Regions from separate parts of the Shewanella sp. 4t3-1-2LB genome, predicted to be linked through region 1. Evidence: predicted binding sites of a transcription regulator. Region 1 holds the regulator's gene; each other region holds the start of a gene.
The links. The regulator LexA, encoded in region 1, represses DNA repair genes until DNA is damaged. The targets are predictions, from matches to a motif close to TACTGTATNNNNATACAGTA.
Positions count from the first base shown of each region.

Region 1 (5,251 bases):
GGTAGTAGGTCATGGTAATAGCGACTTTTTCATCAATGGAAACAATATCGCCCAAGCCGTCGTTATCCAGACAAAACTTGTTGAGTTCTATCCCCTGCCGCAATAGCTCGCGACCGTCACCCTCGGCCACAGAAGCAAAATTTGTGTACGGCACTTGATGTAACAGATCCAGATAAAAATCCAGCTGTTTTTCCAATTGCTGCCGTTCCAATGCGTGTTGTTTGGTCGACAACAGCACCAGACTGATCAATGACACAGCGGTAGCCGCTGCCGCATCGTTAATATGAGTCATGACGCTGGTCGCCAGATTGTTTACTGCGGGAGTTAGCCAGACGGGTTTCTGCTCTAGATCCTGTGTCACGCTTTCACGCCAACCGGGCGCATATGTAGAGAGGAAGTTCTGTAGATTAATTGGCTCACCAAAATTCACATAGACCCGGCCAAAGTTCCCCAGCTTGCGCACCGCGCCGAGCACTTGCCATACCGATTCTTTCTGTTTTTTACGGCCACTGAGTTCCTTAAGATAGGTCGCCACTTCCATCACATGGTCATACCCCAGATATACCGGCACCAAGGTTACTGGCCGGTCAATCCCCCGCAGCACCGAGTTCACTGTCATCGCTAACATACCGGTCTTGGGCGACAGCAGCCGGCCAGTGCGAGAACGACCACCTTCGGTGAAATACTCCACGGAATAACCTTTGGCGAACAGCTGATCGAGATATTCCTTAAACACCGCGGTATACAATTTATTACCATTAAAGCTGCGACGAATAAAAAACGCGCCACCACGGCGGAACAATGGCCCTGCTGGCCAAAAATTAAGATTGATACCCGCGGCGATGTGCGGTGGCACCATGCCTTCGAAATACAATAGATAGGACAGCAACAAATAGTCCATATGGCTACGATGGCACGGCACATAAACGATTTCATGACCATCATGATGCAACTGCCGCACATGCTCAGCACCGCGAATCGAGATACCACGATACAGCTTGTGCCACAGCAGTGTCAGTAACCGCTTGGAAATGCGGATCAGACCATCTGAGTAGTCGGCCGCGATCTCTTCTAGATAGGCCTCCGCTTGCGCGCGGGCTTCCGCCTCTGGAATTTTCTTACTGCTGGCTTCTTCCTGAATCGCTTCGGTCAGATGGGCTGACTGTAATAGATCCGCAAATAATGCCTGCCGATTAGGGAGAACCGGCCCTGTCATCACTTTTCGCTGACGACTGAAATGAACTCTCGCCACCCGTGACAACTTATGTGCTATCGCTTTGTCAGTACCATGCTGGTCGGCCATCCAACGTAGGGACACCGCATTGGAAAACTGCACAAAGTTGTCGCGCCCCAAAAACAGAATCATCAGAAATTTGCGTAACCAGGTCGGACTCTCCCGCTCAAAAACGGCGGCGCGCATAGAATCATCTTCTTTACCGGGTGTTCGCCCCCAGTACAAACTTACGGGGACCAACTGAATGTCCAGCGAAGTATCAGCCTGGTGTAAATTCAGCAGCAGCGTGAAGCTGTTGAGAAATGGCATATCATCTTTACGGGCCCCCAGCAGTGGTTTGGCACCTTCCAGACACACAACTCGAGGTAGTTGCACGTCAGCCACTTGCATGGGTTCGTAAGGACTAGGCAAGCCCAGCTTATCGGTAACGTCCGCCAGTGCGGCAATATCGCTTTGCGATTCCGTTTTCATCACATAAGCCATGGGCTTTGATGGATCCAGATTCAGATCAGTGAATGGATCCTGCGGTACAACCACTGAGTGCACCAGTTGCCGCTGCAACCAACGCAGAGATGTACGCCAGAGAGAGTCTTGTTTGGACATCGTTTGTATAGAATCTAAACCTCAGTCAATAGCGTTGTAGAATACCAGAATAAACCAACCCTTAGCCAACAGTCTGATAACTGGTTAATACTTGCGCTACCCAAAATACTGTATATACTAACAGTTACTGTATGGAAAAACAGGAATCGACATGAGACCGCTGACACCACGACAGGCGCAAATCCTGGAGCTGATTAAGAACAATATTGCCGAAACTGGCATGCCACCAACCCGTGCTGAAATTGCTAGTCGGCTTGGCTTCAAAAGTGCAAACGCCGCCGAAGAACATCTGAAGGCGTTAGCCAAAAAAGGCTGCATTGAAATTATGCCGGGCACATCACGCGGTATTCGTTTGCCAATGGACGAAGACAATACAGAAGAACTGGGATTACCGTTGATCGGCCAAGTGGCTGCAGGCGAGCCCATTCTCGCGCAAGAACATGTCGAGCAGTACTATCAGGTAGATCCGGCTATGTTTCATCCCAGTGCAGATTTTCTGCTACGCGTTCGGGGTGACAGTATGAAGAACATTGGCATTCTAGAAGGCGATTTGCTGGCAGTACACAAAGTACAAGATGCCCGTAATGGCCAAGTGGTGGTGGCCAGAGTCGAAGACGATGTCACAGTAAAACGCTTTGAAAAGAAAGGTAATATTGTACTTTTACACCCTGAAAATGACGATTATCAGCCGATCAGAGTGGATCTTACACAACAGCCATTGACCATTGAAGGTCTGGCCGTAGGTGTCATCCGTAATGGAGATTGGCTATGAGTATACTGATGGGTAATGCTCCCAGCCATCCAGGGCTATGGCAGGAAACCGTATATGCAACAAGTACCCCGTGGCAACGTACTGGCATATCCAATCTAGCAACGCGCACTTTGGGACGACAGGAACTACAGCAGTTGAGTGCACAATTGGCCCAACTGAGCCAACAAGGCCGCTGGATTGTATTGATTAATCCAGAAAACAACATAGGTTACAAAGCGTTGCTAGCTCGTGCCGGCGTGAGAATGGACAGAGTGTTGCAAGTACGCGCCCGCGATGAAGTTGAAGCGTTGTGGGCAATGGAGAAAGCACTGACTAGTGGCACCTCTAGTGCCGTGATCAGTTGGGTCGAACAGTTAGATCATAAAGACAAACGTCGGTTGCAATTGGTGGCGAAAAGTGCGCGCGCCATGGGTTTTGTACTGGAGACCAACGCTAGCACAGAAACGACTGACTCACTTCCCAAACTGCAAGCCGTTCACTAACCTCCTGCCCTATTCCATACTGGCAATAAAAAACGCAGCTTATGCTGCGTTTTTTATTATGTGCATTTCACTATTCACGCATCCATTGTCCCGGACGCTCGGTATGATAAACCTCTACCTGTTCCGGCTCAGGACAACTCGCATTCATAGCATCAGGTCCTAACAGATACCAATCTTCTCGGTGAGCGGTTCCCATGTTGCGACCTTTGCTCATATCAAAGCATTGCAACTTATCACCACCAGGTACCAACAGGTAGTGCTGAGTCCCCTGCTGCATCCACCGCCAAGCATTACGCTCCTGCTCTGCAACCGGAGCCAGATAGCTGAAATGGGTGATATCCAGCGGCGAAAACAGAATAAATTGTTCCTTGAAATGGATAAGCCCAAGTTGGGCATCCGTCCCAATCACCTCGGCGGTATGCTGCAATACCGCTTTGGGCGTTCTTACGGAATCCAGTAACAGGTAGCCCCAACTGGCATACAGCACCCATCCAATAAAGGTCATTACGCCAGCTCGTATCAATGAAAATGAGCGACGAGTTACCAGTAATACCAGAGCAAACAGCAACCCCATGCTCAGCAGAAAGTATCCGAACCGCGCGAGGTTGTCGGTGTAGTCGGCAAGCTTGTCCAGTAACCATGGTGATTCTGCTACCGCCAAGCCACCAAGTACTAAAGTCACTACGGTGACCAGCCACATCAGACCAGTCACTAACCATTCAAACCAACGCCGCTGACCAACCCCCTGTAACGCAGCAGCTATCGCCAACGACGCCATAGGTAAGGCCGGTAGAATATACAGATTACGCTTACCAGGGCTGATACTGAAAAACACTATCACCAACGCGACCCACAGCAACAGAATAGCAATTTGCGGATCTGACTTTAGGCGTGAGACAAATGTTTTCCAGTGTGCAATTGCCAAAAAGGGCAACGGGAACCACAACCAAGGGATAACGCTAACAATAAAGAAGTACCACGGTTTGATGTGATGCCAAGCATTGGCATAACGGTGACCAGTTTGCTTGAACAGAATATTATTCATATAGGCGGTGTACTCTGGAGAGCCATTGTGTAACACCGTCAATACCATAGGCACTAGCCAAGCGGCGATGACCGCCAGCATCACTAATGGCCCAAGTGCGGCCTTCCATTTCCAGCTCGGCAAATACAGCTTCTGACGCCAAGCGTAAACAGCCAGCGGTATCAACATCAACAGCGGTAGAAAACCCACGCCTTTGGTAATGACACCGAGCCCCATAAATGCCCAAGAGACAAAATACCAGCGCCAGTTTGGCCCCACCATAAAATGGCGAACTAACCCATAACAACCGACCGTGATCCAGCACATCACCATCGCATCTATTTGGGCATTTTTAGTTTGCACCAGAAATTGCGGCACCAACATCAGCAATAAGGCGGCGTTGCGACCGGTACGCACATTCCACAGTCTGGCCCCGAGATCAAACACCAACATCACGGTTAATAAGCCACACAATGCATTGGGTAGTAGAAATGCCAGTTTGAGATTGCCAAGGAGTAGATAGCACAGCGCAATCGCCCACATGAACACTGGTGGTTTATCAGGATAGAATTCACCGCCACGGCTAGGGAACAGCCACTGCCCGTTGGAGACCATCTCACGCGCGGCTTCCACAAATCTTGGTTCATCTGCAGGCCAGGGAGAGCGGAAACCAATGCCCAACAACATCACCACCAGTGTCAGCCAGAACAATGCCCAGAACACTCGGCGATAATCATCCGAATCAAACGGTTTTAACAGGAAATTCATTGCGCGGTCTCTTCATCTTCGGAAATCAGTTCGTCCACCTGCCGCTGCAAGCGACTGCGATACAGGTAAGCGCCGATAATGCTGGAAATCAAAAACAGTGCGATACTGATGATCAATTGCACATGATCAGACAGACCAAGTCCGGCTCCGGCATAAGCAAATATCAACATCTGCGGCAGATAACCTATGGCACTTCCCAGCAAAAAACCGCGTGCGGGGACATGGGTGGCGCCAGCAAACAGATTGGTTAACAGGTTACTACCCACCGGCAATAATCGGATCATCAGAACTTTAAGCCAAGTATTGCGGATAACCAACGCTTCAAACTTCAGCAGTTTACGCCCAAAGCGTTTTTGCAAACTCGTGCG
Region 1 covers NZ_JAFNJD010000029.1:25,166-30,416, forward strand. The annotation lists gene plsB (glycerol-3-phosphate 1-O-acyltransferase PlsB) at 1-1,837, opposite strand, end outside; gene lexA (transcriptional repressor LexA) at 1,989-2,609, shown strand; gene J3L11_RS11765 (SulA-like leucine-rich domain-containing protein) at 2,606-3,091, shown strand; gene J3L11_RS11770 (glycosyltransferase family 39 protein) at 3,162-4,883, opposite strand; gene J3L11_RS11775 (VTT domain-containing protein) at 4,880-5,251, opposite strand, start outside.

Region 2 (5,251 bases), on a different contig from region 1:
TAGAGGATCCCTCCGCTAAGTTCCGCCGCGCGAATGGCGCCATTGAGATCGGTCAGCGTCAGATTGGCCGGTCCATCGTAATAAAATGCATCACCATTGGCATGCCGCAGCGTCCAGTTGAAAAAGGGCCAGGCTTTAATGATCTTATGTCGATGTAACTGCTGTGGATGCTGTAATGCCGGAGCATGGCGCAGATAATCTGGTGATGCCACCATCCGATAGTCCAATACTCCCAGAGAGCAGGCGATCCAGGAGGAATCAGGTTGGGTGCCGCCAACAATGGCTACGTCAATGGCTTTATCAACTAGATCAAACTCTTCATTGCTTTGCGCTATATGCAATTGGATATCTGGGTACAGTTCGCAAAACTCCGAGAGACAACCAATAAGCAGATTAGCAATGATGGAAATCGGCGCTGCTAGCCTTAAGGTTCCTTCCGGTCTTTCTGGACTACCGCTGTGGCTGAGCGCATCAAATTGCGCGACCACTTCTTGGTACTTCTGATATAACGCCAGTCCTTCTTCAGTAAGGCGCAGTTTACGGGTGCTGCGCATCAGTAACTGCTGATCAAGTTGTTCTTCCAGTCGTGCAAGTTTGCGGCTGACAGTCGCTATTGGCATCTGCAACTGACGCGCCGCCGCAGAAAAACTTCCGGCATTTACCAGGTGGACAAACAGGTAGATGAGCTGGAGTTCCAGAGATGACTGCATAGTATTAAGGACTCAATCTAGGCGCTAAGACAGAGCCCCATAATAGCGGATTGCTTGAACAGTTTGATAGCGTGATAGTGAGTCGACTGTAATATTCACTGAACTTCCTAGACCAGCATAAATAATGTGCGGCTATTTACTGTATAAAAAATCAGTATATACTGTTCATTAATACAGTGCTTTGGGGATATTTTATGCTTTGCCAACTCAGCATCAACAATTTTGCCATTGTGCGTTTTTTGGAACTGGATTTTCGCGCTGGCATGACCAGCATTACCGGTGAAACTGGTGCCGGTAAATCAATCGCCATCGACGCGTTGGGGCTATGTTTGGGTAACCGGGCTGATGCCAGCAGCGTGCGGCCCGGTGCCGACAAAGCCGAAGTCAGTGCCCGTTTTTCGCTAACCGATGTACCGCAGGCTAAACGCTGGCTGGAAGATAATGATCTGGAGCTGGAAGACGAATGTATCCTGCGCCGGACCATTGGCAATGATGGCCGCTCACGCGCGTATATCAACGGTAATCCTGTCCCCTTGGCTCAGCTTAAGGCCTTGGGGCCATTACTGGTGGGTATTCATGGGCAGCACGCTCATCACGCTTTGCTGAAGAGTGAGCAACAGTTATTGCTGTTGGATAGCTATGCCAATCACCGGTTATTGCTGGATGCCGTCAGTAGCGCTTATCAGCGTTTTCGTCATACTGAACAGCAACTACAAGAGTTACAACGTTCGCAGCAAGAGCGGATATCTCGCAAACAACTGCTGAGTTATCAAGTGGAGGAACTCAACGAGTTCGGCCTAGGGGAACAGGAATTTGCTGAGCTGGAGCAAGAGCATAAAAAGCTGGCTAATGGTACAGCGTTGATGGAAGCCTGCCAGCAGGGGATTTACCTGCTCAGTGAAGGTGACGAGATGAATATCGAGTCATTGCTTAATAAAGCGGTACATATTGCGGCAGAACTGGAAGGCTTTGATCCGAAGTTAGCATCGGTTGGTCACATGTTGAATGAAGCACTGATCCAAGTGCAAGAGAGTGGCAGTGAGCTGCAGCGTTACCTAGAACGGTTGGAGATGGATCCTGAGGTTTTTGCTCAGATTGAAGCACGATTATCAAAAGCGATGCAATTGAGCCGCAAACATCATGTGCCGCCTGTAGAGTTATACCAGCACCATCAGTCATTGTTGGCGGAATTGAGCACTCTGGATGCCGATGAGTCGAGACTGGAGGAAGTGGAACTGCAGTTAGCCGCTAGTCGAGAAAACTACTTTGTGCAGGCCCAGAAATTGAGCCAAAGTCGGCTGCGTTATGCCAAAGAGTTGGAAAAATTAGTCACTGATTCAGTGCGCGAGCTGAATATGCCAAAAGCCAAGTTTGTGGTGTCCGTGCAATTTAACGAACAACAGATGTCGCTGCATGGCTGTGATGATGTGGAGTTCCGCGTCAGCACCAACCCGGGACAACCCTTGGAGAGCATGGCTAAAGTTGCTTCTGGTGGTGAGCTGTCGCGCATCGGTTTAGGGATCCAGGTGATTACTGCGCGCAAGGTGGCAACACCAACACTGATCTTTGATGAAGTGGATGTAGGGATTTCTGGGCCTACCGCTGCGGTTGTGGGCCGCATGCTGCGTTCGCTGGGGGAATCGACTCAGGTTTTATGTGTGACTCACTTGCCCCAAGTCGCTGGTAATGGTCATCAGCATATGTATGTGGCCAAACAAAGCAAGGGTGGCATGACTGAGACTTCTATGGTGTCATTAAACCGTGAGCAGAGAGTACAGGAGCTGGCGCGGTTACTGGGTGGCGATATTATTACTGACAATACGCTCGCCAATGCGCGCGAGTTGTTGAATGCCTGAGTTGTTGGGTTTGAATAGTGAAAAGGCCGGGAATCCCGGCCTTATTACATTTAGCGTATGGCTAATGGCGTATCGTAGGGAAAAGTCTGCCCCGTCAGTTCAGTGAAATACCAATATTAGATACACCGTTAGCAACAATCTCTTTACGCAACTCTTTAATAAACACTGCATCTAGCTGCGGTTGTTCTTCAACGATGGTCAATAGCGATTCCTGCAATTGCCGCTCTTCTTGCATCACCTCATGATCGAACACAAAATCTTCCAGTTGTTGTTCTGTCATCTCGTCAGGCGCAATGGCTTCAATGTAATTGGCGACGGTGGCTGAAGATAGTTTGGAAATATTGATAATGTCATCTTCGACTTTGCTCTCCAACGCGCCGAGTAAAGAGGACAGTGCGACCACTGCGTCCAGTGCTGGATAGACACCATAAACGTCAAAATTCTCCGGCTCTGGGGTATTTTCTTCCAGCTTGGCTAACTGCAATTCAATATTCAGCTTGAGTTTGTTGTCATAAAGCGACTGCCACAACAGTTGCAGCAAGGTTTCCAAAACTGCCGCATTTCCAAAGTGACACACTTCAGCAAACAGCTGATAGTTAGGTAGCATGCGTTGACACAGGGCTACGGCAAACAGTTTTTTCTGCGGCAGGCTTAGTGCTTTAAGCCGTTTAAAAAATCCCGCTTTTACATTCATGGGTTCAGTCCGTTACGAATGAGGAGAGTAACTTTTGGGCCGCTGATTCTACCTTAGTCAGTTCATCAAGCAACTCCAGAATTTCCGGCTCGACATCGAGCAGTTGTGCGCCGGTTTTTAAGGCCGATTCTATTATCTGGCATAACTGCTGTAATGTCGGCACCCCAGAGTAGCAGCAAGCACCGTGAAGTTTATGGATAACCGCCAATAATTGCGGTAATTGTTGCTGCTTTAATGCAGTTTCAATGTTTTCCCGGGTTTCTGGAATCGAATTAACCAGCATCTGCAACATCTCCTGCGCCAGCGAGGCCTTGTTGTTGGCTTGTGCTAGACACAGTTCCCAATTGACGATGCGTGGATCGTTCCGTTCAACTTCAATCCCATGATGCCAACGGTTTAATATGGCTTTTAGTGCGGTTTCGTCAATGGGCTTAGGCAGATAACCGTCCATACCGCTGTTAAGTATGCGTTCGCGTTCTTCATTAATTGCGTGCGCAGTTACTGCGATGATAGGGGTATTACGATTAAGACTGTCGGCACGAATGGCTGCGGTGGCTTTGATGCCATCCGTACCTGGCATTTGAATATCCATAAAAATCAGATCGAATGCAGTGGCTTTGGCTTGTGTTATTGCCTGTTCGCCATTCGTTGCAGTGTGGACGTCGCTCACCAGTTCACGCAACAAGGTATCAATCAATTTTAGATTTGCCGGATTGTCATCCACCGCCAGTACCGTCATGGTAAGCTTAGGTGCGGTTGGCTGTGCGGGTGGTGCAATAATCACCGGTGCTGGGGCTATCTGCAACTCCAGCATATTCCTCGCAAGTGTGTATTCTCCGACCGGATTGGTCAGCACCAAATCGGTCTGTGGCCGGATAACATTATTCAGCAATTGCTGATCATGACTATCAGTGAGCGCTATCAGTACTTGGGTACAGCGACGCGCTGCATTTAATGTTTTGCTTAATGCGGGAATATCATCATAGTCGTGGCAGGATAACAGCATAAAATCATAAGAAGGGTTTCCCGCTAGCAAGGCATTAAGGGCGGCGGTGCTGCTGACGGTTTCAACCCGCATTTGCCAGTATTGCAGTCGCCTTTGCAATACGGCTGCCGACAGGGATTTTGTTTCAAACAGCAGTGTGCGTTTCCCCGAAAGTTGCTGCAACGGTAGGTGATCCCCCAATGGATAGGGGCTTTGCGCCAAGGGTAGGGTAAACCAGAAGGTCGAGCCTTTCCCTAGCCGCGAAGTGAAGCCTATCTGTCCGCCCATTTGGTTGATCAGGCGTTTGGTAATGATAAGTCCGAGGCCAGTGCCGCCAAAGCGTCTGGAAATAGACGAGTCCGCCTGGCCGAATGCCTGAAATAGCAGTTGTTGTTGCTCTTCTTCGATACCAATACCGGTGTCAGAAACTTCACAATGCAGCTCGACTTGGTCTTCCTGTAGCCCGTTGACATCCACCTTTAGTAACACACTGCCTTTGTCGGTGAATTTGATGGCATTGCCGACAAGATTGGTGATGATCTGGCTGACGCGTATTGCATCGCCGCTGACAGCATCAGGTACATCTGGCATCACATCAACTACCAGTTCCAGTTGTTTATCGTGTGCCTGGGCTGACAACAGCATTACGGTTTCATCAAGGTTTTCACGTAATGAAAATGGCATGTTTTCCAGTACCATTTTGCCCGCTTCCAGTTTAGAAAAATCAAGAATATCGTTGATAATACTGAGCAAATTACTGGCGCTACGTTCGATGGTACGGATGTAATCCAACTGGCTGGCATGCAAAGGGGTTTTTAATAACTGACGAGCGAAACCTATGACACCATTCAATGGGGTGCGCAATTCATGGGACATGTTGGCAAGAAACTCAGACTTAATCCGACTCGCCTCCTGTGCCCGTTTTTTGGCCATGTCGAGTTCAACGTTCTGGATCTCAATCTGTTCCAGTGTCTCTCGTAAGTCAGAGGTGGCTTGATCGATATTC
Region 2 covers NZ_JAFNJD010000002.1:62,370-67,620, reverse strand. The annotation lists gene J3L11_RS01820 (LysR family transcriptional regulator) at 1-710, opposite strand, end outside; gene recN (DNA repair protein RecN) at 905-2,566, shown strand; gene J3L11_RS01810 (YjaG family protein) at 2,661-3,260, opposite strand; gene barA (two-component sensor histidine kinase BarA) at 3,265-5,251, opposite strand, start outside.
Region 2: recN (DNA repair protein RecN) is a predicted target of LexA. The motif match lies at 870-889, and genes of this name have one in related genera.

Region 3 (5,251 bases), on a different contig from region 1:
GTAAAATATGAAGGCACAGCACCATGCTGTGCCTTCTGTTATATGTCCCAATTTCTAGCCTATCCTTTTACTGAACGTATTGATATTACTGGTGTTGTTAGCTTTTTAGACCGCCAATGAAACGATTGTCGCTTTGAGGTATAATGCAGTTGTACTTAAGTTAATACCTGAAGCAAGAGGAATCATGATGAGTACATTCATAGCCGCTTTTTTGTTTTTACTGGTTTTCTTTTTGTTGATGTCGATCGGCTACTTGCTTAAGCGTAAAGCTGTTCAGGGAAGTTGTGGTGGATTAGGTGCCTTGGGTATTGCCAAAGCGTGTGATTGTGACGAGCCCTGTGACCGACGTAAGGCTAGAGACGCGAAGGAAGCCAAACGGCAGGAATATCTGGCTAAACACCGTATTCTCTAATGATATGATAATTAATAAAAAAGCGGCCATTTCGGCCGTTTTTTTATTGTCAAAAATTGCTGTATCAAAACACTTCTCTTTATATATGATTGTAAATAGTAATTATTATTTTTATTAACCATATGAAATTAAAGCGTAATTTGATATTTATTGCTGCAGAGGTTACTCTTAAAAAATTGATATAGATCAAACCCACTTCTACAAGGAACTGTGTTATGAAAGGTCAACCCAAAGTAGTAGTACAGCTTAATAAGGTATTGACGTGTGAGCTTACTGCTATCAATCAGTATTTTCTTCACGCCAGAATGTTTAAAAACTGGGGACTTGAAGGTCTCAATCATCACAGTTATAAAAAATCCATTCAGGATATGAAACATGCCGATAAGTTGATAGAGCGGGTACTGTTTCTTGAAGGTCTGCCGAATCTGCAACAGCTGGAAAAACTGCGGATTGGTGAGCATAGTGAAGAGATGTTGTCATGTGACAAACTGATGTTAGAGGCACAGTTGCAACTGTTGCGGGACTCCATTGCCTTGTGTGAGGTTGAACAAGACTATGTAAGCCGGGATCTGCTGGAAGACATTCTCGAAGATGAGGAAGAACATCTGGATTGGTTAGAATCCCAGTTTGAACTTATACGTTTGACCGGTATTCAGAATTATCTGCAATCTCAATTAGAAGCGGCTTAAGAGGGCGTTATGAAAGGACATCCACAGATTATCGAGATGCTGAATAAACAGCTCACCGGCGAGTTATCTTCAATGGATCAGTATTTTGTTCATGCCCACATGTATGAGGATTGGGGGCTGAATGAGTTGTATGAACGTGTCAATCATGAATCACTTGATGAGCGAGGTCATGCGGCCAAACTGATTTCCAGAATATTATTTCTTGAAGGCAAGCCCGATATCGCCAATCGTGACGCGCTTAACATCGGGGCTGATGTTGAACAGATGCTGCATAACGATCTGCAGTACGAATACAAAGTGGCTGAGTCTCTGCGCCGAGGGATTGCTCTGTGTGAACAATTGGGGGATTACCAGACGCGAGAGTTGTTAGAAGTTTTGCTGGAAGATACCGAAGATGATCATATGTATTGGCTGGAAAAACAGCTGGGTTTGATCCAAAAAATCGGGTTACATAATTATCTGCAGTCAAAGATGTAATATTTGTCATAGGAATGTCGGCTGCGGCTTACACAGCCAGAAGATGATTTACATAAGTGTTCAGTTCATATTCAGTTGCTTCTGTATACTATTTAATCAATAACAGAAGGATATTGTTTATGAACGCACTGCGAAGCCGTCGACATTCCTCCGGGCACACCTCTCAGCACCGACGTTTGGACGAAGTGACAAATAAAGTTGTCACAAAAAAAGCGCCTAGCTGTTCCTCATCCCAACAGCCTGTTGTCAGCAAGGAAGAACTGGCGTACATCTTTTCTTTATTCTGCTGAACGTTATTTTTGACACTTGTCAGCCTTTAAACACTTTGTTACGTAAATTTTAACTAAAAGTGTGCGGCGGCTTTTGATACATTGTTGGCTCCTCTATAAAAAAAGCAAAAGCAGGAGCCCTGATGTTGCAAATTAAACGTTCATTAAGCCTACAGCTAGTAGTGACTATTGCTGGTGCTTTGGCAATATTACTTACGTTGGTAGCTGCTCTGATTGTTAAAACCGATAGTGACGAAACCCGTGTTCGTATTGATAGCGATATTTCGTCCATGTTGGACCTGAAGGCGCAGGAGATCGGCAGTTATTTTTATGCCAAAGGTCAGATTATCCACTCAATCTTTTCCAATCCATGGGTTGTTAATTGGTTTTCAGCATATAAAGATCGTGGTTCAGATCTTTCAAATGACAACCAATACCATGAGCTAATTAAATATTTTCATTTTTTCTCTGAACGTGACAAAGACATCAAGTCGGTCTTTCTGGGTTCGGCAAACACCTTTGAATACTTTGATTTGAATGGCCGTTATGACGGTGACCCTGATTATTACACCAACAAACGCCCATGGTGGCAGGAGGCCATTGACAAGAATGGCTTATTTGTTGCCGATCCGGCTGTGGATGCCAATGACGGTACTGTATCTGCCACGGTTAAAACAGTTGTCAAAGATAGTTCAGGACGCCTGATTGGCATTGGTGGTATGGATATTCTTATCGATACCATTGGTAAAAACTTGCTGTCACCCATTAAATACCAAGGCGAAGGGCAGGCATTTTTGATGACTGACCAAGGGAAGTTAGTGTATTTCCCAGGCTTTAATAAGTCCTTCACGCCTGGTACAGACCTTATTCAGGTCGATGCGCTGTCTGCGGATAACAGTGGCTTTGCAGCGCTGAAACACACTATGCAAGCCAATGGCAGCGGTGTAAGCGAAGTGACTTATCAGGGGCAACTGCAGCATGTCAGCTACGTCAATATCAGCAGCGATTACCCTCAAGTTCGCTGGTATCTGGGATTTATGTTACCAGATGCGGTTTTTCAGGCTCCGGTTAAACAGAAATTCTGGCAGACCAGTTTGATCTCGATTGTCATCATTTTGTTAGTGGGTTTGGTTATCAGCTTAGTGTTGCAGCCATTTCGACGTCATCTGAAAGAGCTGCTTCATGCACTAGAAGATATTGCTGAAGGCGAAGGTGATTTGACTCGTCGTATTCAGATGAAACGCGAAGATGAACTTGGGCGCCTGAGCAGTGCTTTCAATAAATTCGCCGCTAAGGTGGAAGATATGTTGAAAGAGACTCGCCAGCTAACAGAAGAAGTTGATCGCGGGGTTGACGGTTCGGTAGCTGTGTGCGAACAGGCACTCAGTTCTGTACGGGCGCAGAAGCAGCAGATTGCGTCAGTTGCCACGGCGGCAACAGAAATGGCACATACCAGTCAGGAAATGGCGGCAGGAGCCCAACGAACCGCCGATTCTGCCGATGCCGCACAAAAGCAGTCGTTGGCTGGCGTACAGACAGTGCAAAAAGCCGCCAACGGTATGTATGCTTTATCCAACCAAGTTAATTCTGCTGCCAGCGTCATCCGCGAACTTAAAAGCAGCTCAGAGGAAATTGGTGAAGTACTCAGCGTTATCCGTGCGATAGCAGAACAGACCAATCTGTTGGCGCTCAATGCCGCTATTGAAGCAGCACGAGCAGGCGAACAAGGGCGTGGGTTTGCGGTGGTAGCGGATGAAGTGCGAACACTAGCGTCACGGACACAAGATTCTACCAGCAGTATTCAGGATATTATCCAGACGCTGCAAGCTCAGGCACTGCAGGCAGAGCAGGTGATGGAGGCAGGCGTTAAAGAGGCTGATAGCGGCAGAGAACTTACGGTGCAGGTAGAAGCTGTGTTGGCTGACATCACTGCTGCAATTGATGAGATCCAACAACAAACCGCAGAAATGACCTCTGCTATCGGACAACAAGCGGTAGTTGCGGATGAAGTAGCGCGTAATATAGAGGACGTGCGCGAAAGTTCAGATGAATCACTTACCGCCAGTGAAGAGTTAGTCGAACAGATGAAAGCGTTTCGTGCAGTCAGCAAGGCGTTGACGGACAACATCGGTCACTTTCGCACCAGCTGAGATCTGTTGGGTTAACAAAGAGGAGCTTCGGCTCCTTTTTTAATATCCTTTACAATAACACTGTTTATTTGTACAGTATTTCTATGTGCGACACCCAGGTAAAACAAAATGAAGAAAATCATTCATGTGGATATGGATTGCTATTATGCAGCCGTTGAAATGCGTGATTTTCCTGAATATCGAGGAAAACCTCTAGCTGTAGGCGGCAGTCGGGAGCGCCGAGGCGTTATCAGTACTTGTAACTATGAGGCACGAAAATTTGGTGTGCATTCCGCTATGGCAACCGGCTATGCGTTAAAGCTCTGCCCCCAGCTAATTTTGCTACCGGGAAGGATGGAACTATATAAAGCAATATCGCAGCAGATCCGTGCTATTTTTCAGCGCTACACCAATAAAATTGAGCCTTTGTCGTTAGACGAGGCCTTTCTTGACGTATCTGCGTGTGATTTGTATCAGGGCTCCGCGACACTTATTGCTGAGGCTATCCGTCGGGATATTTGGGCTGAAACTGAACTGACCGCCTCCGCTGGGGTTGCGCCAGTGAAGTTTCTGGCCAAAGTGGCTTCAGAGCTTAACAAACCTAACGGCCAGTTTGTGATCACTCCCGAGCAATTGCCCCATTTTATTGCACAACTACCGTTGCACAAGATTCCCGGTGTCGGCAAAGTTACCGCCAGCCGCTTGGCACAGATGCAATTACATACCTGTGCAGATGTGCAGCGCTTTCCTGAATACAAATTAGTGGAGATATTCGGTAAGTTTGGCCACATATTACACCAACGTGCATTTGGTATTGATGACCGGGAACTGACGCCTTATCGCCCACGGAAGTCCGTTGGGGTTGAAACCACTCTTGCTCGGGATATTTTCAATCTGGAGCAGTGCCGACAGGTGATGCAGGGACTGATAAAAGAGCTGGCTGGCAGATTACAGCGCCACACACACGAGCGGCAGATAGGAAAATTAGTTGTAAAGCTCAAATTCGCCGATTTTCGTCAGACCACCATTGAGAGTCGCGCCAGCACATTATCGCCACAGATGCTTGATAGCTTGTTGACGCAAGCCCTGCAACGTGCTGAAGGTCGAGGTATCCGGTTGGTGGGCATCGCGGCAGGTTTAGTAACCAATCACGCTGGTGACAGCTCTGCTCATGAACAGCAATTGACGTTAAATATCTAAGGAACCAGTGATTAAGTCAGTACATTGAGGTTTAAAAAATTATCAAATGGCTTTGATAGGTTTCGTAGTAATGCA
Region 3 covers NZ_JAFNJD010000003.1:14,714-19,964, reverse strand. The annotation lists gene nqrM ((Na+)-NQR maturation NqrM) at 188-412, shown strand; gene bfr (bacterioferritin) at 628-1,101, shown strand; gene bfr (bacterioferritin) at 1,111-1,578, shown strand; gene J3L11_RS02255 (methyl-accepting chemotaxis protein) at 1,991-3,997, shown strand; gene dinB (DNA polymerase IV) at 4,106-5,176, shown strand.
Region 3: dinB (DNA polymerase IV) is a predicted target of LexA. The motif match lies at 4,056-4,075, and genes of this name have one in related genera.

Region 4 (5,251 bases), on a different contig from region 1:
CGCGCTCGGCAAAATTACTCAGTACGTCTAATTCCGACGCTGCCATAGCAAAGCACTGTAATGCATACAGTTTAGGCAGTAGCAGATCAAACAACTCATCCCATAACTGTTTTTCTAGTGCGAGCGCTTTCCCCTGACTAGAGAGCACTTTTTCTTCATATTCTTTTAGTTCGGGGATAATGTAGCGTTCGGTATTTTTCAGTGTTTGTCGCCGTTGATAGCTTAGGGGCACTTGCGCAGATTGGCCCCGTGACACTTCAATGTAATAACCATGCACCCGATTGAAGCCCACTTTTAGTGTGGCTATGCCTGTGCGTTCCTTTTCACGAACTTCCAGTTGTTGTAGGTAGTCAGACGCACCATCGCTTAGGCTGCGCCAGTCATCGAGCTCCGCGTTGTAACCTTCACGAATGACACCACCATCGCGAATAAGCACCGGTGGATTATCCACAATGGCACGTTGCAGCAGCGACAGCTCATGTGGAAACTCACTGAGCTGTTCACTGAGTTGCCGCAGATGAGGCTGCTGCAGCGTCGATAATTGTTGTTGGATCTCCGGTAACAACTCCAATGCCTGACGTAAACGCGCAAGATCGCGTGGTCGGGCATTGCGGATTGCCAACCTAGCAATAATGCGTTCAACATCGCCCAGTGATTTAAGCAATTGGTGCAGCGACTCGTGTTGTCCCGTTGTTAGCAGTTCTGCCACAGCCTGATGCCGTGCTTCAATCAAAGCGCGGTTGCGTAGTGGCTGGTGGATCCAGCGTTGTAACATGCGGCTCCCCATGGGGGTCGCCGTCGCATCCAACACCGCTGCTAACGTGTTTTCTCGGCCACCGGAAAGGTTTTGCGTAAGCTCTAAATTGCGTCTAGTTGCCGCATCCAGCACTATGCTGTCGCTAGGGCTGAATTGATGAATGGCATTAATGTGTGGCAAAGCAGTGCGCTGAGTATCGCGTACATACTGCATCAAACAACCTGCCGCCTGTAGTGATAGACGTGCCTGTTGAATACCAAAACCATGCAGATCTTTGGTGCCAAACTGATCTAGCAATAGGCGCATTGCCGTGTCGAAATCAAATTCCCACTCGGGGCGACGACGTTTACCTTTGATGCTATTGAGCAGTTGCTGTTGGGTAAAATCTTCACTGTAAAGAAGCTCGGCAGGTTTTGTCCGTTGTAGCTCAGCTTCAAGGCTCTCTAGGTCTTCCAGTTCAGTGACAATGAAACGTCCAGATGCAACATCAAGAGTGGCATACCCAAAACCCGTTTTGCCTTCATAAACGGCCGCCAGCAGATTGTCCTGCCGCTCTTGTAGTAACGCCTCATCTGTTAATGTGCCGGGGGTAACGATACGGACTACCTTGCGCTCAACCGGTCCTTTTGCCAATGCGGGATCGCCAATCTGCTCGCAGATAGCGACAGACTCACCTTGTTGTACCAGCTTGGCCAAGTAGGTTTCCACTGCATGGTATGGAATGCCAGCCATTGGAATGGGTTCACCACCGCTCTTACCCCGAGCGGTAAGGGAAATACCGAGTAATTCGGAAGCTCGGCGGGCATCGTCATAAAACAATTCATAAAAGTCGCCCATCCGGTAAAACAACAACATATCGCTATGCTGAGCTTTCATCGATAGGTATTGCCGCATCATGGGCGTGTGTTTTTCGAAGTCGTCATCGAGGCTGGCAGCTGTGTTTTGCATCATAAGCTTGCGCTGTTTGTCCGTTAGTTATTCAAGGAATTCTCTGTACAATCAGGTTGGCAATATTAACAGGTATTTAGGGGGGATGAAGTTTAGGAGACAAATTTTATCATAGTCTAGTGAGTGCTAGGGACCATTGAGGTCAGCCAATTAGCGCTGGCAAATTAATCATACTCAGGGCTTGATACTGTATGATTGTACAGTATACTACTGTCTAAACGTTAAAACGATTTATACCCGTCCGGGTGATGACAGGCATTTCAGACAACTCATTGGTTGTCGTAAGAGGGAATCAGAATGAAGATTGATCCGAACAAAGAGAAAGCGCTAAACGCCGTGTTGGGCCAGATTGAAAAGCAATTTGGCAAAGGCTCAATTATGAAATTGGGCGAAGACAGAAGCATGGATGTGGAAACGATTTCCACCGGTTCGCTCTCTCTCGATGTTGCCTTGGGTGCCGGTGGTTTGCCACTTGGACGTATTGTTGAAATCTACGGACCTGAATCTTCAGGGAAAACCACGCTGACATTAGAGGTGATTGCGGCTGCTCAACGCGAAGGTAAAGTGTGCGCCTTTATTGACGCAGAACATGCATTGGACCCTATCTATGCCCGTAAATTAGGGGTGGATATTGATAATCTGCTCTGCTCTCAGCCAGACACAGGTGAACAGGCATTGGAAATCTGCGATGCATTGACTCGCAGTGGCGCGGTGGATGTCATTATTGTTGACTCCGTTGCTGCGTTGACGCCTAAAGCTGAGATTGAAGGTGAGATTGGTGATTCCCATATGGGGCTGGCAGCGCGCATGATGAGCCAGGCCATGCGCAAATTGGCGGGTAATCTCAAACAGTCCAACACACTACTGATTTTTATCAACCAGATCCGTATGAAGATCGGGGTAATGTTCGGCAATCCAGAAACTACAACTGGTGGTAATGCGCTGAAGTTTTATGCTTCCGTGCGTCTGGATATTCGCCGTACCGGTTCGATTAAAGAAGGCGATGAAGTTATCGGTAACGAAACCCGAGTTAAAGTGGTTAAAAATAAAGTTGCTGCACCTTTCAAACAGGCTGATTTCCAGATTCTTTATGGTAAAGGTATTAACCGTGTTGGTGAATTGGTTGACTTGGGTGTGGCGCATAAACTTATTGAAAAATCAGGCGCTTGGTACAGCTATAAGGGAGATAAAATCGGTCAGGGACGCGCTAATGCGGGTAAATTCCTGCAAGATAACCCAGAGATTGCGCAAGAGATTGATACTCAGTTGCGTGAGATGTTACTGCATAAAGGTGGCGTTGCTGCGCCTGCTGCGGTTGAGACTGCGGGTGATGATAATATCGATATGGAAACTGGAGAGATCTTCTGAGCGAGTCATTAATGGACATTGCGGTGGCGCTGTTAGCGCGCCGCGATTATAGCCGGAGCGAATTGTGCGCCCGGCTGACAGACAAAGGATTTGCAAAAACCGAGATAGAGCAACTTGCCGATAAACTGGAAGCACAAGGCATTGTTGACGATAAACGTTATGCTGTGGCCCTTATTCGTTCACAGATCTCCAAAGGGCACGGGCCTGCACGGATCCGCCAGACGGGGTTGCAGAAAGGTTTACCAAAAAGCTGTATCGAAGCAGCGTTAGATATTGCTGATTGTGACTGGGTGGACTTAGCTCGTCAGCGCATCCAGAAAAAATACGCGATAACTGACGGTACCATTGATGCTAAAGAGCGTGCCAAGCGTATTCGGCATTTGTTGGGGCAGGGGTTCAGTTACGATCAGATTGCTGCAGCCTTGGACTACGATCCCTATGAGTAAGTACTTTTAATTTAATGGCTATCACCTTGTTTTGACTTACTTCTTTTAGCTATCGAGTTAACCCTGGTTTTACGTTGATTTGGTTGTAGCGATGCTCGTTTCTTTTTTTGCTATTTCCCCTAACACCTTTGTTTAGACGCTTGAAATACATTTGTAGCTATACCTCATCGGTTGGGTCAGGAGTACCTACATTCTTTGACCCCTTGGGTTCTCCAACTTATACCAACAGTCGTTCAGCGAATTCGTGGCAATTCTGATTATTGCTTTGTTCGTGAGGTCATATTGATTAACGCCTATTGTTCCTGCAAATCTTAGATCTCCCACTGATATTGATGATCTTCACCAGAGATTTAACTGATTCAAATGTGCGGTCAGTGATTCTAATTGGTATTCTCTCCCCGCACGCTTATAATGGCAGACCTTTATGTATAACAGTGGCCGGCAGCCTAGCTTCAGGCCATTTTTTGTCGTTTACCGCTTAAGTTATTCAGGACGATTTCATGTATCAGACCACCGCCGCACTGCGAAGTGCTTTTCTGGAGTTTTTCCGAAAGAATGGTCATCAGGTCGTAGACAGCAGCTCCTTAGTGCCGGGCAATGACCCGACACTGCTGTTTACCAATGCCGGGATGAACCAGTTTAAAGACGTGTTCCTCGGTAATGAAAAACGCAGCTACAGCCGTGCCACTACTGCTCAGCGCTGTGTACGTGCTGGTGGTAAGCATAATGATTTAGATAACGTCGGTTATACCGCGCGTCACCACACATTTTTTGAAATGCTGGGTAATTTCAGCTTCGGCGACTATTTCAAACATGATGCCATTCGTTTTGCCTGGACTTTTCTCACTGAAGAACTAAAGCTGCCCAAGGAAAAACTGTGCGTTACCGTTTATCAAAACGATGACGAAGCCTTTGATATCTGGAATAAAGAAATCGGTATTCCAGCTGAAGATATCATCCGCATCGGTGATAACAAGGGAGCACCTTATGCGTCAGATAACTTCTGGCAGATGGGTGATACCGGTCCTTGTGGTCCATGCACAGAAATTTTTTACGATCACGGTGCTCATATCTGGGGTGGACGTCCTGGAACACCAGAAGAAGATGGCGACCGTTTCATCGAGATCTGGAATATCGTCTTTATGCAGTTTAACCGTCAGGCCGACGGTACCATGCTGCCATTGCCTAAGCCATCAGTAGATACCGGCATGGGGCTGGAACGTATCTCTGCCATTATGCAGAAGGTACATTCCAATTATGAAATCGATGTATTTAAGACCCTGATTGCCAAGACTGCTGAGATCATTGGTGTTACAGATCTGGAAGATAAATCCTTACGCGTGATTGCTGACCATATTCGCTCTTGCGCATTCTTAGTGGCGGATGGGGTGATGCCATCTAACGAAGGCCGCGGTTATGTACTGCGTCGCATTATCCGTCGTGCCGTACGTCACGGTTACAAGTTAGGTGCTAGCAATACCTTCTTCTATAAGCTGGTGCCGACACTGATTGAGGTGATGGGCGAGGCTGCCAAGGATCTTAAGACCACTCAGAGTGTTGTAGAGAACGCCTTGAAAGCGGAAGAAGAGCAGTTTGCCCGTACGCTAGAGCGCGGTCTGGGGATCCTTGATAATGCGCTCGCGGACATTAAAGGCAATGTCTTGGATGGTGAAACAGCATTCAAACTTTACGACACTTACGGTTTCCCGCTGGATTTAACCGCTGATGTTTG
Region 4 covers NZ_JAFNJD010000002.1:41,384-46,634, reverse strand. The annotation lists gene mutS (DNA mismatch repair protein MutS) at 1-1,705, opposite strand, end outside; gene recA (recombinase RecA) at 2,003-3,073, shown strand; gene J3L11_RS01725 (regulatory protein RecX) at 3,085-3,519, shown strand; gene alaS (alanine--tRNA ligase) at 4,020-5,251, shown strand, end outside.
Region 4: recA (recombinase RecA) is a predicted target of LexA. The motif match lies at 1,891-1,910, and genes of this name have one in related genera.